4 regions of the Streptomyces sp. NPDC054765 genome follow, and region 4 is predicted to be linked to each of the others. Evidence: riboswitches for the same ligand, from Rfam matches in the RefSeq annotation. Region 4 holds a riboswitch; each other region holds the start of a gene.
The links. A riboswitch is a leader RNA that binds a small molecule or an ion and turns the genes downstream of it on or off. The one in region 4 is predicted to bind cyclic di-AMP.
Positions count from the first base shown of each region.

Region 1: another riboswitch for cyclic di-AMP. It lies ahead of ACWGJY_RS13805 (M23 family metallopeptidase); the one in region 4 lies ahead of ACWGJY_RS01425 (transglycosylase family protein).
Region 2: another riboswitch for cyclic di-AMP. It lies ahead of ACWGJY_RS15005 (NlpC/P60 family protein); the one in region 4 lies ahead of ACWGJY_RS01425 (transglycosylase family protein).
Region 3: another riboswitch for cyclic di-AMP. It lies ahead of ACWGJY_RS09820 (M23 family metallopeptidase); the one in region 4 lies ahead of ACWGJY_RS01425 (transglycosylase family protein).

Region 1 covers NZ_JBSHBP010000017.1:51,785-55,988, reverse strand. The annotation lists gene ACWGJY_RS13815 (M16 family metallopeptidase) at 1-974, shown strand, start outside; gene ACWGJY_RS13810 (M16 family metallopeptidase) at 1,013-2,395, shown strand; cyclic di-AMP (ydaO/yuaA leader) riboswitch at 2,607-2,762, shown strand; gene ACWGJY_RS13805 (M23 family metallopeptidase) at 2,775-3,554, shown strand; gene ACWGJY_RS13800 (GntR family transcriptional regulator) at 3,814-4,204, shown strand, end outside.
Region 2 covers NZ_JBSHBP010000019.1:51,542-55,745, forward strand. The annotation lists gene ACWGJY_RS15000 (hypothetical protein) at 93-446, shown strand; gene ACWGJY_RS15005 (NlpC/P60 family protein) at 680-1,810, opposite strand; cyclic di-AMP (ydaO/yuaA leader) riboswitch at 1,819-2,002, opposite strand; gene pcrA (DNA helicase PcrA) at 2,292-4,204, shown strand, end outside.
Region 3 covers NZ_JBSHBP010000010.1:143,198-147,401, forward strand. The annotation lists gene ACWGJY_RS09810 (PP2C family protein-serine/threonine phosphatase) at 1-551, shown strand, start outside; gene ACWGJY_RS09815 (DUF2332 family protein) at 803-2,080, opposite strand; cyclic di-AMP (ydaO/yuaA leader) riboswitch at 2,373-2,519, shown strand; gene ACWGJY_RS09820 (M23 family metallopeptidase) at 2,531-3,664, shown strand; gene ACWGJY_RS09825 (aldo/keto reductase) at 3,767-4,204, shown strand, end outside.
Region 4 covers NZ_JBSHBP010000001.1:293,179-297,382, forward strand. The annotation lists gene ACWGJY_RS01415 (cytochrome P450 family protein) at 1-189, shown strand, start outside; gene ACWGJY_RS01420 (LysM peptidoglycan-binding domain-containing protein) at 487-1,464, shown strand; cyclic di-AMP (ydaO/yuaA leader) riboswitch at 1,716-1,885, shown strand; gene ACWGJY_RS01425 (transglycosylase family protein) at 1,893-2,564, shown strand; gene eno (phosphopyruvate hydratase) at 2,940-4,204, shown strand, end outside.

The DNA.
Region 1 (4,204 bases), on a different contig from region 4:
CGCTGCTGACCGCGCTCGACGACGACTCCATGGAGAACCAGCGCGACGTCGTCAAGAACGAGCGCCGCCAGCGCTACGACAACGTCCCCTACGGCACAGCCTTCGAAAAGCTGACGGCCATGGCGTACCCGGAGGGCCACCCGTACCACCACACGCCCATCGGGTCGATGGCCGACCTGGACGCGGCCTCTCTGGAGGACGCGCGGGCGTTCTTCCGGACGTACTACGCGCCCAACAACGCCGTGCTGTCGATCGTCGGCGACATCGACCCCGGGCAGACGCTGGCCTGGGTGGAGAAGTACTTCGGCTCGATCCCCTCGCACGACGGCAAGCAGCCGCCGCGGGACGGCACGCTGCCCGACGTCATCGGCGGCGAGCTGCGCGAGGTCGTCGAGGAGGACGTGCCCTCCCGGGCCCTGATGGCGGCCTACCGCCTGCCCCACGACGGCACCCGTGAGGCGGACGCCGCGGACCTCGCGCTGACCGTCCTGGGCGGCGGTGAGTCCTCCCGTCTCTACAACCGGCTGGTGCGCCGCGACCGCAGTGCCGTGGCGGCCGGCTTCGGCCTGCTGCGGCTGGCCGGTGCGCCCTCGCTGGGCTGGCTGGACGTGAAGACGTCCGGCGGGGTGGAGGTCCCCGACATCGAGCGTGCGGTCGACGAGGAGCTGGCCCGCTTCGCCGCCGAGGGCCCGACCCCGGAGGAGATGGAACGGGCGCAGGCCCAGCTGGAGCGCGAATGGCTGGACCGGCTCGCCACGGTCAGCGGCCGCGCCGACGAACTGTGCCGCTTCGCCGTCCTGTTCGGCGACCCGCAGCTCGCGCTGACCGCCGTGCAGCGTGTCCTGGAGATCAGCCCCGAGGAGGTGCAGGCGGCCGCCAAGGCCCGGCTGCGCCCCGACAACCGCGCGGTGCTCGTCTACGAGCCCACCGAGCCGACCGACGCCGCCGACACCGAGGAAGGGGAGGACCAGTGAGCGACGCCACCACCCACGCCGATTCCCCCGTGAGCAGCATGGACTTTCACCCCCAGCCCCGGGGCGGCGCGCCCAAGCCGTGGGCCTTCCCGGCCCCCGACCGCAGCCAACTCCCCAACGGGCTCACGCTCCTGACCAGCCACCGCCCCGGCCAGCAGGTCGTCGCGGTCGAGATCAGCCTCGTCGCTCCGCTGGACGCCGAGCCCGAGGGGCTGGACGGCGTCGCCACGATCATGGCACGGGCGCTGTCCGAGGGCACTGACAAGCACGACGCGGAGGAGTTCGCCGCCGAGCTGGAACGCTGCGGCGCCACACTGGACGCGCACGCCGACCACCCCGGCGTACGGGTCTCCCTCGAAGTGCCGGCGTCCCGGCTGCACCGCGCGCTCGGCCTGCTCGCCGATGCGCTGCGCGCTCCCGCCTTCCCGGAGAGCGAGGTCGAGCGGCTGGTGCGCAACCGCCTCGACGAGATCCCGCACGAGCTCGCCAACCCGGCCCGGCGCGCCGCGATGGCGCTGTCCAAGGAACTGTTCCCGGCCACGTCCCGTATGTCGCGACCGCGCCAGGGGACCGAGGAGACCGTCGGGCGCGTCGATGCCGCGGCCGTCCGCGCCTTCTACGACGCCCATGTACGGCCCGCCACGGCCACCGCCGTCATCGTCGGTGACTTCACCGGTGTCGACCTCGAAGCGGCGCTCGCGGACACCCTCGGCGCCTGGAGCGGCTCGACGGCCGAGCCGCTGAAGGCCTCGCCGATCGTCGCCGACGACACCGGCCGCGTGGTGATCGTGGACCGTCCCGGCGCCGTTCAGACGCAGCTGCTCATCGGCCGTATCGGTGCCGACCGGCACGACCGGGTGTGGCCCGCGCAGGTCCTCGGCACGTACTGCCTGGGCGGCACCCTCACCTCCCGTCTGGACCGCGTGCTGCGGGAGGAGAAGGGCTACACCTACGGGGTGCGCGCCTTCGGCCAGGTGCTCCGCTCCACCGCCCCCACGTCCCCCGAGGGAGCCACGGGTGCCTCGCTGCTCGCCATCAGCGGCTCGGTGGACACCGCCTCCACAGTCCCGGCGCTGGAGGACCTGTGGAAGGTGCTGCGCACCCTCGCGGCAGAGGGGCTGACGGATGACGAGCGGGATGTCGCCGTACAGAACCTTGTCGGCGTCGCGCCGCTCAAGTACGAGACCGCGGCAGCCGTCGCGGGCACCCTCGCCGATCAGGTGGAGCAGCACCTTCCGGATGACTTCCAGGCACAGTTGTACGTTCGCCTCGCGGAGACCGGCACGGTCGAGGCGACCGCGGCGGCCGTCAACGCCTTCCCCGTGGACCGGCTGGTGACGGTCCTGGTGGGGGATGCGGCGCAGATCGCCGAGCCCGTCAAGGCGCTGGGCATCGGTGAGGTGACGGTCGTCGGCGGTTAGTCCCGCCATGTGAAAGAAGGTCATAAATCGACAAAGCGGCTCCCGTGGCGTACGTCCGTCACGGGAGCCGTTGTATGTCCGGTTTATCGCAGCCTGCGGCCCGGTTCTTGTGGCATCCCGCACAAAAATGCGGATCTGTTTGCTGATTGAAAGTTGTCCCGCTTAGCGTCGGTGCGGCTGTTCGTCACAACTCCGCCACAACAGTGGCACCGGGCAGTCATCGCCGAGTCCCCGTACGGCGCGAGCCAGGGGAGCCGGGGACCCAGTGTCCCTTGGGGTGAATCGGACTCCTTTCCGGAGGAGCCCGTAGGAGACCTTCCTGCTCCGAACCCGTCAGCTAACCCGGTAGGCGAGACGGAAGGAAAGGACAAGCCAGCACATGGCGTTCATGCGTGCCACCGGGAAGCACCGTCGTGCGAACCACCCCGCTCGTACGACCCGCAACATCGCCGGCATAGCCACCCTCGCGGCCGGCGGCGTTGTCGCCTCCGTGGCCTCGCCGGCGCTGGCGGCCACGGATGAGGCACGCACCCACGACACCGGTCTGCAGCGGGCCGTCGTGCTGGGTGACGAGCTCGCCAACCATGTCGCGGCCCAGGCCGACGCGCAGCAGGCGGCAGCCGAGGCCGCGGCAGCGAAGGCGAAGGCCGAAGCCGTGGCCAAGAGGCAGGTCGAAGAGGCCAAGCGGCGCGTCGAGGCCGCCCGTAAGGCCAAGGAGCGTGCCGCCCGCGAGGCGGAGCGCAAGCGCCTCAACACCTTCGTCGCCCCCGTCGCGAACTCCTACGTCTCCACCGCCTACAAGGCCTCCAGCGGCCTGTGGTCCTCGGGCAGCCACACCGGCATCGACTTCCACGCCGCCTCCGGCACCAGTGTCCATGCCGTCGGCGCGGGCACCGTCGTCGAGGCCGGCTGGGGCGGCGCGTACGGCAACAACATCGTGATCAAGATGAACGACGGGACGTACACCCAGTACGGTCACCTGTCGTCGCTCGGTGTCTCGGTCGGTCAGCACGTCACCCCGGACCAGCAGATCGGGCTCTCCGGCGCCACCGGCAACGCCACCGGCCCGCACCTGCACTTCGAGGCCCGTACCGGCCCTGCCTACGGCTCGGACATCGACCCGGTCGCGTACCTGCGCTCACACGGCGTCAACGTCTGACCTGCGGCCCCGCCCGGCCGTGCGTCCCACAGCGCCGGCGTCACGCGGCGCCCTCCGGAAGCCCCGGCCACCCGGCCGGGGCTTCGGCGTATCCGGCGTGCGGTGGGTGGGTACCGGATACGCCGGTGGCCACTGCTTCTGGCCAAAAAATATCCATGAATAACCGGAGTCCGCCGGAAAAGCCGTTCCGGTCGAATAGAGTCGCGGAAAAGCTGCCGACCGGCGGCGTTTCCAGGGGATTACGGCGGAGGCACGGAAGATGCGAGGCCATATTTCCGCGCATGCGGTGTGCACGGCGATTCGCGACGACATTGTCTCCGGTGTGCTGGCGCCGGGGAGCCGGCTGATCGAGGAGATCCTGGCGGCCCGGTACGGCGTCTCCAGGGTGCCGGTCCGTGAAGCGCTGCGCACCCTGCAGTCCGAAGGCTTCGTCACCACCCGCCACCACGCGGGCGCCTGTGTCGCCGAGCCCACCGCGCAGGAGGCCGCCGATCTCCTCGACGTCCGCGCCCTGTTGGAGCCGCTGGGTGCCGCCCGCGCGGCCGCCCGCCGCAGCCCGGCCCACCTGAAGGTACTCCGCGGCCTGGTACGGCTCGGTCGTGAGCGGGCACGTCACGGCAGCCCCGCCGATCTGCGCCAACTGGACGGCT
Region 2 (4,204 bases), on a different contig from region 4:
CACGGCCGGGACCGGCTGCGGCCTGACCGAAGCGGCGATTGGGGGCGCCCTGCCTGAAGGGCCGTGCTATGCGGCGGCTACGATCCCGCACTATGGACGTAGTAATCAATATCTTCGTCGGCCTGCACATCATCGGCATCGCCTCCCTGCTGGGCGGCTTTCTGACCCAGATGAAGGCGATGAGCGCGGGCACCGCCCGCTTTGTCCCGGCGATGCTGCACGGAGCGCTGACGATGCTGGTCACCGGCATCGTGCTGGTCGGCCTCAACCAGGCCCAGGGGCACAGCGTCAACACCATCAAGATCGGCATCAAGATGGCCGTTCTGGTCGTCATCCTGGCGCTGGTCTACGTCAAGCGGGACGAGGAGCAGGTCGCCAAGCCGCTGTTCGGCACGGTCGGCGCCCTGACGGTGGCCAATATCTTCATTGCGGTCCTCTGGACCTGAGCGCCGCGGCCGACGGCCCCGGGACAGGGCCCCGTACCCCGGACAGGGCGCGCCCCGGGACCGGCGGCGCCGCGGCCCGGGACCAAACGGCCCTTCCACGGCCCTTCCACGGCCCTTCCACGGCACACCGCGCGGTCATCGCACTCCGGATCCGGAGGCGACGGCCGTGCGGTGGCGTGCGGGGGGTGGGAGTGGCCGTGGGGGTGGCCTGGCGGGGGAGCGGGGGCCGGGTCTCAGCCCGGTCGGACGCTCCCGTAGATCGGCATGTAGTAGATCGACTCGACCCGGACGCTGGCGCCCGGGTGCGGCGCGTGGATCATCTTGCCGCCGCCTATGTACATGCCTACGTGGCTGATGTCGTCGAAGAAGAAGACCAGGTCACCGGGCTGGAGATCCTTGGTGGCCACCCGGTGGCCGACCTTGACCTGGTCCCAGGTGGTCCGCGGCAGATTGACGCCGGCCGCCTTCCACGCCGCCTGGGTCAGCCCCGAGCAGTCGTAGGAGCTGGGCCCGGTCGCGCCCCAGACGTACGGCTTGCCCACCTGGGAACGGGCGAAAGCGAGGGCCTTCCCGGCCGTGGCGGAGGACGAACCTCCGGTGGAGCCCCCGTCGCCGGCGCCGCCGCCGGTCTGCCCGCCGGACGGGCCGCCCCCGTCCTGCTGCTGCTTGCGCGCCTCCTCGTCGGCCTTGCGCTTGGCCGCCTCCTCCTTCTGGCGCTCCAGTTCCGCCAGCCGGGCCTTCTCCTGGGCGGTCAGCCGGGACAGCAGCTGCCGGGCCTCGGCCAGCTTTTCCTGGACGGACCGCTTGGACTCCTTGAGGGAGGTCTGCGACGTCTGCAGCTGCTCCAGGCTGCGGGTCGCCTCCGCCCGCTGCCGGGTGGCCGCCGCCTGCTGCTCCTGGTAGTCGGAGACGGCCTGCTTCTGCCGGCCGGTCAGCCGCTCCATGAGGTGGCTGCGGTCGAAGAACTGCTGCGGGTCCTTGGCGAGCATCAGCTGCGCCGTCGGGTTCATGCCGCCGGTGCGGTACTGCGCCGAGGCCAAGGTGCCCAGTCTGCGCCGGGACTCGTTCATCTTCTCGGCGCGCTTGGCGGAGGCGTCGAGCAGACCGTCGACGGTGTGGCGCTGTTCGTCGGTGCGCTCCTTGGCGGCGTTGTACTTCTGGGTGGCCACCTCGGCCTGGTGGTAGAGGCCGTCGACCTGCTGCTTGACGTCCTCGACGCCGGGCTTGGGCGCCCGGGGGGCGGCATCGGCGGACTGCGAGAGCAGGGTGGCCGACGCGAGGGCGGCGGTGGTGAGCCCGACCGCCGTACGACGGCCTCCGGGCGAGGTGAGAATGCTGGTGCGCGGCTTGCGGTGCGACGCCAAGGCCGGCGACTCCTTCCGTGGACCGCCTACCGGGTTAGCTGTCGGGTTCGGGCGGTGTCGCTGACGGAAGGCGTGCCCTACGGTCCGGACGTCCGCTGTCGGCGGCAGTCCTGATCGATTCACCCCGGTGGTGCTGGTGGGTCCCCGGCTCCGGGTGCCTGAGGGCAGGGCCGGACTCGGCGTGGGCGGCCCGTGCGGACCTGTCGTCCACGGGGAGGCGGGCTGCCTGAGCGAGGACGTTAGCCAACTCGTGTGGCTCCTGTGAAGGCTGATGTTCGATATGCCCGAAACCTTTTTGTGACCTGAACGCGATGCGGGGGTTGTTGTGACAGATGTCGGATTCGGGTAGACGAGGCGGCGCCCGGTGTGTCCCGGGCTCCGTGCCCCTGACCTGCCCCGGCGCCACGCCCGCTCCGTAAACGGCCCGCAATTGGCCACTCCGCGGCGGACTGTCAGTGCGGCGGCCTAGACTCGGTGGGCGATGAGCAGCCTCTTTGACGACAGCTTCCTGGCGGACCTCGGCCACAAGGGCGAGGAGGAGCACCCTCCCCCACCCCCCGAGGACGAGCACGGCCCGGCCCCGGAGGAGATCCCCGCGGATCTCTTCGGCGGGAGGTTCGACGCGCCCCCGCCCAGAGAGGCGTACTACCGCGACGGCGCCGCCCGTCCCGCCCTCGACCCGGCGACGCTCCTGGAGGGGCTCAACGACGAGCAGAAGGCCGCCGTGGTGCACACCGGCGGCCCGCTGCTGATCGTCGCCGGCGCCGGCTCCGGCAAGACCCGGGTACTGACCCACCGCATCGCGCATCTGCTCGCCGAGCGCCATGTCCACCCCGGCCAGATCCTCGCGATCACCTTCACCAACAAGGCCGCGGGCGAGATGAGGGAGCGCGTCGAGGAGCTCGTCGGCCCGCGGGCCAACGCCATGTGGGTCTCCACCTTCCACAGCGCCTGTGTCCGCATCCTGCGCCGCGAGTCCAAGAAGCTGGGCTTCACGTCCTCCTTCTCGATCTACGACGCCGCCGATTCGAAGCGGCTGATGGCCCTGGTCTGCCGCGATCTGGATCTGGACCCCAAGCGCCACCCGCCCAAGTCCTTCAGCGCGAAGATCTCCAACCTCAAGAACGAGCTCATTGACGAGGAGACTTTCGCCGGGACGGCGGCTGGGGGCACCTCCCAGACGGAGTCCGGGGGAGGCTTCGAGAAGACCTTGGCCCAGGCGTATGCGATGTACCAGTCCAGGCTGCGCGAGGCCAACGCCCTGGATTTCGACGACATCATCATGACGACGGTCCATCTGCTCCAGGCCTTCCCGGATGTCGCCGAGCACTACCGCCGCCGCTTCCGCCACGTCCTCGTCGACGAGTACCAGGACACCAACCACGCCCAGTACACCCTCGTACGCGAGCTGGTCGGCCCCGCCGAATCCGCCGCCGAGCTGTGCGTCGTCGGTGACGCCGACCAGTCCATCTATGCCTTCCGCGGTGCCACGATCCGCAACATCCTCCAGTTCGAGGAGGACTACCCGGACGCGACCACGATCCTGCTGGAGCAGAACTACCGCTCCTCGCAGACGATCCTGTCCGCTGCCAACGCCGTCATCGAGCGCAACGAGAACCGCCGCCCCAAGAACCTCTGGACGGACGCCGGCGCCGGCCCCAAGATCACCGGCTATGTCGCCGACACCGAACACGACGAGGCCCAGTTCGTCGCCGACGAGATCGACCGGCTGACGGACGCCGGAGACGCCAAGGCCGGCGATGTCGCCGTGTTCTACCGCACCAACGCCCAGTCCCGGGTGTTCGAAGAGATCTTCATCCGGGTCGGACTGCCCTACAAGGTCGTCGGCGGGGTGCGCTTCTACGAGCGCAAGGAGGTCCGCGATGTCCTCGCGTATCTGCGGGTGCTCGCCAACCCCGAGGACACCGTCCCGCTCCGCCGCATCCTGAACGTCCCCAAGCGCGGCATCGGCGACCGCGCCGAGGCGATGATCGACGCGCTGTCCCTGCGCGAGAAGATCACCTTCCCGCAGGCGCTGCGCCGGGTCGACGAGGCGTACGGCATGGCGGCCCGCTCCGCCAACGCCGTCAAGCGCTTCAACGTCCTCATGGAGGAGCTGCGCACCATCGTCGAGTCCGGCGCCGGCCCCGCCACGATCCTGGAAGCGGTCCTGGAGCGCACGGGCTACCTCGCCGAACTCCAGGCCTCCACCGACCCGCAGGACGAGACCCGGATCGAGAACCTCCAGGAACTCGCCGCCGTGGCCCTGGAGTTCGAACAGGACCGCGGTGAGGCCGCGGCCTCGGAGGCTGCCGCCCCGGGTCCCGGCACGCTCTCCGACTTCCTGGAGCGGGTCGCGCTGGTCGCCGACTCCGACCAGATCCCGGACGAGGA
Region 3 (4,204 bases), on a different contig from region 4:
AGGCCGCGGTGATCGTCATCGGCGCTTTCCGTGAGGCGGCGGAACAGGAGACGACCCTGGAGGCGGTGGCGGGCCGGCTGGAGCGGGCGCTGCAACGGGAGGGCGGACGGCGTGCGGGGCTCGATCAGTTCGAGGGGTTCACCACTGCCGTCCTGGCCGAGATCCCCGCCAACGGGCAGTCCGTACTGCGCGTCCTCAACCGGGGCCACCCGTCCCCGCTGCTGCTCACCCCGGACGGTGGTCTGTGCGAGCTGGTGCCCGCGGCGCCCGCGCTGCCCCTGGGGATGAGCGAGGTGGCGAGCTGGCCGGACCGGTCGGACGAGACGTTCTTCCCGGCCGGCGCCCTGCTGCTGTTCTTCACCGACGGTGTGACCGAGGCCCGGGACCTGCTGGGCCGCTTCTACAACCCGTCGAGCAGACTGCGCGGCTGCCGCTTCGCGGGCCCGGACGCCCTCCTGGACACCCTCACCGAAGACGTCGCACGGCATACGGGCGGTGCCCCGGCCGACGATATGGCCCTGCTGGCGGTGCAGCGGCCGATGGGGGCGTAAGCGGCCGATGGGGGCGTAAGCGGCTGATGGGGCGTAAGCGGCCGATGGGAGCGTAGGGGCGGGCGGAGAGGAGGGCGGAGGGCCGCAGGGGGCCGGGGGGCGTGCGGGGCGTCCGCGCAGCCCCGGGACGCGCCCTCAGCTCCTGGACGCGCCCTCAGCCCCCGGACGCGCCCTCAGCGCCTGGGCACGGCCGCCGCTCCCGGACGCGCCCTTTCCGCGGCCGGACGCGCCCTCCGCAGCCGGACGCGCCCTCAGTTCGCGGACATGCCCCCGGCGCCCGGCAGCCGGTGCAGGCTCTCGCCGTGCGGACCGGTGAGCGCGACCGGGCGCTCGTCCAGTGCGAGGGTCAGCAGCGTGTCATCGGGGTGCGGTGAGCGGTGCGCCGGCGGGGTGATCCAGGGCAGGACGGAGTGGTGCTCGTGGGAGATCCAGTGCCCGCCGCCGGGCCGTCCGCGCAGCAGCGACCGGACGAGCTGTGCGAACTCCTCGCGTCGGGCGGGCGGGAGGTGGTCCAGCGCGGCGCTGTGGAAGATCACCAACGGCGCCTCGGGCGGCGCCTCGGCGGCGAGCGCGGGCAGTTCGTCGACCAGATCGCCGCGCACCATCCGCGGCCGCGGCGCCGGCCGCACCGCGTCGACGGTCGCGGACAGCCGCGCCGCCCGCTCCTCATCGCCCGGCCGGACGAGCGCCTGCAGCCAGCGCAGATCGTCCGGTTCGGCCACCGGGTCGAGCGGATCGAGGCCGATACCGCCCCGCCAGACGATGCGCGGCAGCCGGTCGGGCAGCTCGTCGGCCGCCCATTCCGTACGGCACCCCAACACCAGCGGATTGCCCGGTTCCCCCACCTCGGCCCGGAGGGTGTCCGGCTGTGGGGCATCCTCCCGGAGGGGGTCTGGCTGTGGGGTATCGCCCCGGAGGGTGTCTCCCTGTGGGGTATCGCCGCGTGGGGTATCGCCCCGGAGGGCGCCCCCGCCCGCCGCGGCGTCATTCTCGTACCGGTGGTGCCGGTCGTACCGGTCGTACCGGTAGCGATAGCGGTCGGGATGCAGACACAGTCCTGCCGACGTGCCGACCTCCAGCAGCGCCAGGGGCTGCGGCAGGCGGGCGAGCAGCGGCAGCAGCGCGGCACAGCGGCCCGGCTCGTCGGTCCGGGCGGAGCGCTGCATGATCACCGCGCGCACCTCGTCCCAGTGCCGGATCGTCCACTCGCGCCAGCGCCCGTACGCCATCTCTCCGCGCGGGCCCAGCTCGGCGTGCGGGCCGTCGAGATAGCGGACGGCGGCGAGCAGGAGGTCCGGCTGCTGTTTGCCGCCGGCCGGCAGCGATCCCGACAGCAGATCGCAGAGCTCCGGGTCCTGGCCGATCCGCGCGCTCAGCTCCGCGTGCGCCCCGGACCGCCCCCGCGCCTGATGCCAGGAGAACTCCCGGTACCGCTCCGCCACTCCCCATGCGCCGGTGGCAGCGCTCTCGACGTTCCCGGTGTGCCCGGTGTGCCCGGTGTGCCCGGTGTTCCCGACGTTGACGACCATGATCCGACGTTACTGCTCTCACGCTCCGTGACGGAGGGGCGCCCCTCCGCATAACAACTGACGCACAATCAACGGGAGATCGTTTAGAGCCGCACGGTCAACTCGCCCGGTTTGTAGCTGTGTTGGCCGAAAAAGTCCACGCCGAAGCTCCCGCGGAGCCCATATGGATTCACGCGAAGGCTTGGAATTCGGATGCGATCTCTATTACTGTCCGATAACGCAGCGCGGTCGTCCCAGCCGTCGCAAGAGGCGGCACCGCGCGCCGACGCCGAATCCCGCACGCGCTTTTCACGCACCTCCAGCACCTCGAACTGCACCAAGGGAACCGGGGAACCACTTCCTTGGGGTGAATCGGACGCTCCCCGCCAGCGGGCGCCCGTAGGAGACCTTCCTGCTCCGAACCCGTCAGCTAACCCGGTAGGCGAGAAGGAAGGAAAGGAGAGCGCCCCCGTGGCGTCCAACAGGCCTGCCCCCGAGGGTCCGTCCGCCTACGACCTCGATGACCGAGGTGCCTTCCAGGGCCCCGGTGATGCGGACAGCAACAACGACGGACCGTGGGAGGAATGGAATCCCACCGAGGATTCCCCCCGCTCGGTCCGTGGCAAGCACCGGGTGGCCAAGCAGCGCGGCGGCGGACTCGCCCGCGGCGGCACGGTCCTGGGCGTCGGCGTCATCGCGGCGGTCGGAGCCGGCGGCATGGCCACGGCCGAGGGCCGCCCGCCGGTCCCGATCTCGATGCCCGACGTCGGCGCGATGGCCGATGACCTCGCCGACAACCTGCCGGACGCCACCTCCGTCCCCGGCATCGGGGACCTCATATCCGACCCGGGCGCGGACTCCACTGCGGCCGACGGTGCCGGCTCCGCCTCCACCACGGACGATGCGGCGCAGGACGCCTCCGGGCCGCTCACCCGGGCCACCCGGACGGGCACGGACTCGGGGCTCGGCGAGGCGCTGCGCAGCCGCATCCTCCAGCAGGCCGACGCGCAGCAGGGCGCCGCCGATCAGGAGGCCCGGGAGACCGCCGAACACACCGCATTCCAGAAGGCCGAGAGCGAAGCCGCCACGCACCAGAAGTCGGCCGAAAAGGCCGCAGCAGCCAAGAAGGCGGCCGAGATGGAGGTCAAGCACGAGGCCGAAGAAGCGGCCCGTCAGAAGGCGGAGGCCGCACGCCTCGCCAAGTTGGCGAAGAACTTCATCACCCCGGTCTCCTCGTACACCCTCACCGCGAGCTTCGGCCAGTCCGGTGACCGCTGGGCGGCGGACCACACCGGACAGGATTTCGCGGCGCCGACCGGCACCCCCGTCAAGGCGGTGCACTCCGGCACCATCACCCAGGCCGGCTGGGCCGGCTCGTACGGCTACCGCATCGTCCTCACCCTCGACGACGGCACCGAGCTCTGGTTCTGCCATCTGTCCTCGATGGTGAAGACCTCCGGCAAGGTCGGCACGGGCGACGTCATCGGCCGCGTCGGCGCCACCGGCAACGTCACCGGTCCGCACCTCCATCTGGAGGTACGCCCCGACGCCGGCGACCCGATAGACCCCATGCCGTGGCTACGCGATCACGGCCTGCACGTGTGACACCGCTGAGGAGGCGGCGGACGGGGGCCGGGGGTCGAGGGCCGGGGGTCGGGGGTGTAAGCGGAAGGAATACTTCCGCTCCCCCCGACGCTGTAGTAACGCATGGCCACGACACAAAACCCCCGAAACAGTCGTTCCCTCGGTTCGCTCTCCGTCTCCCCGCTGTCCCTCGGTGGCAATGTCTTCGGCTGGACGGCCGACGAGGCTCAATCGTTCGCCGTGCTGGACGCTTACGTGGCGGGCGGTGGCAACTTCATCGACACCGCCGACGCCTACTCGGCGTGGGTCCCCGGCAACAAGGGCGGCGAATCCGAAACCGTCCTCGGCAACTGGCTGTCCTCCCGCGGTAATCGCTCCGATGTCGTCATCGCCACCAAGGTCGGCTCCCACCCCAACTACAAGGGCCTGTCCGCCGCCACCATCAAGTCCGCGGTCGATGCATCCCTCACTCGTCTGCGCACCGACTACATCGACCTCTACTACACCCACTACGACGACGAATCGGTCGAGGTCGGGGAGTTCCTCACCGCCCTCGACGAC
Region 4 (4,204 bases):
GGTGCGCCGCTCGCCCGGCTCGAAGGGCAGACCGCTCTGGCGACGCTGCTGACCCGGCTCCCGGACCTCCGGCTCGCCGCGGAACCCGGCGATCTGCGGTGGCGCGGCGGGCTCATCATGCGCGGACTGCGGTCGCTGCCGGTGGAGTTCTCGCCCGAGCGGCCTGACCAGGGACAAGGCCAGAAGTGACGCCGAGTCAGCAGTGTGACCTTTACGTGATCTGCGCTACACCGACTTGTGACTACCCGTGACCCCGGCTACCTTTCGACCGACGATCGACGGGCTTCACTCGATCGGCCGAAGCGGTGATGTGGGGGACCGGTGTATTGGTGCGCCTCGTGCGCGTCGGCCGGTGGGTGACCCGTCGAGCAGCTCGCAGAGCTCGTCGTACAACTCAACCGCCGCGCGAAAGGCATCCGTATGCGTTCCGGGAACGGCCGACACCGTCGCCCCCGTCAAGCACCGGCCATCTTTGTCACGGCGGGAGTGACCGGCGCGGGCTTCGCCCTGCCACTGTTCGCCGCGAGCGGCGCCCACGCCGCCGACACCACGACCTGGGACAAGGTCGCCCAGTGCGAGAGTGCCGGCGTCTGGAGCGCGGCCTCGGGCAATGGCCACTACGGCGGGCTGCAGCTCACCCAGGACATGTGGGACACCTACGGCGGCGCGGCCTACGCCTCGCGCCCCGACCTCGCCAGCCGTGCCCAGCAGATCGCGGTGGCCGAGTCGATCCTCGACGCCCGTGGCCCGGACGTCTGGTCGAGCTGTGCGGTGAGCGCCGGCCTGACCAAGGGCGGGCGCACGCCGGAGGTCGACCCGGGCAGCACGAGCACCCCCTCGCCCGACCCGTCGGACGCCGGCGGCTCCTCGGACCCCTGGGACTCGTCCGGTTCCTCCGGCCTGGACGGCGGCTCGGACTCCGCCGGGACGCACGACGGGCCCGGCGGCCGGCCGTCCGACTCGGACTCCGGGACGCACGACAGGCCCGGCGGCCGGCCGTCCGACCCGGCGCCCTCGCCCGATCCCTCGGACTCCCCCGGCTCGGGCGGTGCGTCCCCGGCCCCGGAGCCGTCCGGCTCCGCGACGCCGGGCGGCCGGGGCGACGCCCCGTCGCCGTCCGCCGACCCGTCCGACGGCGGCAGCCGTACGGACACCACCGGCACCCCGCACGGGACGCCCGAGAAGGGCAGGCACCGCGGCGGTGCGGTCGGCGAGGGGGGCGACGACGGCAGGTCCTCCGGCGGCCGGCACGCCTCGCGCGGCGATGATGTGCACCGCACGGACCCGGCGGCCGACGGCAACTACACCGTGCGGCCGGGTGACACGCTGTCAGCCATCGCCCAGGCCCACCGGCTGCCCGGCGGCTGGCCCGCCCTCTACGACCGCAACGAGGGCGTCATCGGCTCGGACGCCGACCTGATCAAGCCGGGCCAACTGCTCGATCTCGGGCACATCGCGGGCTAGTTCGCCGCCTTCGCCCGCTTTTGGGGAAAGTGAGACAAGGCTCTCGTTGACTGTGGTGGACCCCGGTTCGTCCGGCCCCGTCAAACCGGGGTTCACCTGCGGGTATGTGACCAACCCGTGATCAAAAAAGCTCAACTTGGTTCAGATGGTGGGGTTTGAACCCCAAGGGGATTACTGCTTAACGTCAGGACCGCTCGCCAAAGCGGGCCCTTCGATCACACGCCGAATCCTGCCGGTGATCGGAGGCAGTTGACGCGCAAGCGCCGAAGGCAGGAGCGGGGGACCCAAGGTAAGTGCCGGCCCCACTCGCGAAAGCGGGTCAACCGGCTTGGGGTGAAGCCACGTGCGCCACGCGCACACGGCCGGGCAGCTCACAGTCCGAACCCGACAGCTCACCTCGTAGGCGTCGGTGAGGAAACGAACCAACCATGCTGATCATCAAGGGCAAGCACCGTCGTCCGTCCAAGGCCGTCCGCGTCGCCACCCTCGCCGGCATCGCCGGTGCTGCCGTGGCCGTCCCGCTGATGGGCGCCACCTCCGCCTCCGCCGCCTCGGTCTCCACCTGGGACAAGGTCGCCCAGTGCGAGTCCGGCGGCAACTGGTCGATCAACACCGGTAACGGCTACTACGGTGGCCTGCAGTTCTCCAACTCCAGCTGGGCCGCCGCCGGCGGCACCCAGTACGCGCCGCGCGCCGACCTGGCCAGCAAATCCCAGCAGATCTCCGCCGCCGAGAAGCTCCTCGCGCTCCAGGGCCCCGGCGCCTGGTCCTGCGCCGGCGCCGGCAACCTGACCTCCGGTGGCCCGGCCGCCAACGTCGACACCTCCGGCTCCGCGCAGACCAAGTCCGCGCCCCAGCAGGACCAGGGCACCACCAGGACCGAGGCGAAGAAGGCCCCGGCCGCCCCCGAGCAGCACGCCTCGCGCTCCACCGAGCGCAAGTCCCTGGGTCACGGCAACTACACCGTCAAGGCGGGCGACACCCTCGCCAAGATCGCCAAGGCGCACGGCACCGACTGGAAGTCCGTCTACAAGGCCAACAAGTCGGTCATCGGCGGCAACCCGAACCTGATCTTCCCGGGTCAGAAGCTCCACGTCTGAGACCTCCCCTCACCGGGATTCCGGCGGGCCCGAGCGGCGGGCCCCCTTCCTCCTCCGTGAGACCGCCCCGCCCGGCGCGCACTTCCCCCCAGCGCGCCGTGGCGGGGCTTCTCCGTCCCGGGCCGTACCCGGGGCCGTACCCGGGCCGTACCCGCGACGCACCCGGGTCGCGGCGGGGCGGTCGCACGCCGGTGACCGGCCCCTTTCCGCGTTTTTCCCGTTCGGCGAACAATGCGCTCAAACATCCAGTGAACTGGGCTTTTGGGAAGTTTTCCGGGCCGTTCAGTCCCACGGAGCGGGCCAAAAGCAAGCGGACGCGCCCGGGGCCGTTAGGCTCGTGCTGCAGAACCTCCAGACACCCACGAAGGAGACAACGTGCCGTCCATCGACGTCGTCGTAGCCCGCGAAATTCTCGACTCGCGAGGTAATCCCACGGTCGAGGTCGAGGTCGGCCTCGACGACGGCAGCACGGGCCGTGCCGCCGTGCCGTCCGGTGCCTCGACCGGCGCCTTCGAGGCCATCGAGCTCCGCGACGGTGACCCGAACCGCTACCTCGGCAAGGGTGTGGAGAAGGCCGTCCTGGCCGTCATCGAGCAGATCGGCCCGGAGCTCGTCGGCTACGACGCGACCGAGCAGCGGCTGATCGACCAGGCCATGTTCGACCTGGACGCCACCGACAACAAGGGCTCGCTCGGCGCCAACGCCATCCTGGGCGTCTCCCTCGCCGTCGCGCACGCCGCCTCCGAGGCCAGCGACCTGCCGCTGTTCCGCTACCTCGGCGGCCCGAACGCGCACGTGCTGCCCGTGCCGATGATGAACATCCTGAACGGCGGCTCGCACGCCGACTCCAACGTGGACATCCAGGAGTTCATGATCGCCCCGATCGGCGCGGAGTCCTTCTCCGAGGCGCTGCGCTGGGGCGCCGAGGTCTACCACACCCTCAAGAAGGTCCTGAAGGAGCGCGGGCTGTCCACCGGCCTCGGCGACGAGGGCGGCTTCGCCCCGAACCTGGGCTCCAACCGCGAGGCCCTGGACCTCATCCTGGAGGCCGTCAAGCAGGCCGGTTACGCCCCCGGCCAGGACATCGCGCTCGCCCTGGACGTCGCCGCCTCCGAGTTCTACAAGGACGGCACGTACCAGTTCGAGGGCAAGGACCGCTCGGCCGCGGAGATGACCGAGTACTACGAGGAGCTGGTGGCGGCCTACCCGCTGGTCTCCATCGAGGACCCGCTGTTCGAGGACGACTGGGCCGGCTGGAAGGTCATCACCGACAAGCTCGGCGCCAAGGTCCAGCTCGTCGGCGACGACCTGTTCGTCACCAACCCCGAGCGCCTCGCCCGCGGCATCGAGGAGGGCTCCGCCAACGCGCTGCTGGTGAAGGTCAACCAGATCGGCTCGCTGACCGAGACCCTGGACGCCGTCGAGCTGGCCCAGCGCAACGGCTTCAAGTGCATGATGTCGCACCGCTCCGGTGAGACCGAGGACGTCACCATCGCCGACCTCGCCGTCGCCACCAACTGCGGCCAGATCAAGACCGGCGCCCCGGCCCGCTCCGAGCGCGTCGCCAAGTACAACCAGCTGCTGCGCATCGAGGAGATCCTCGACGACGCCGCGGTCTACGCCGGCCGCTCCGCCTTCCC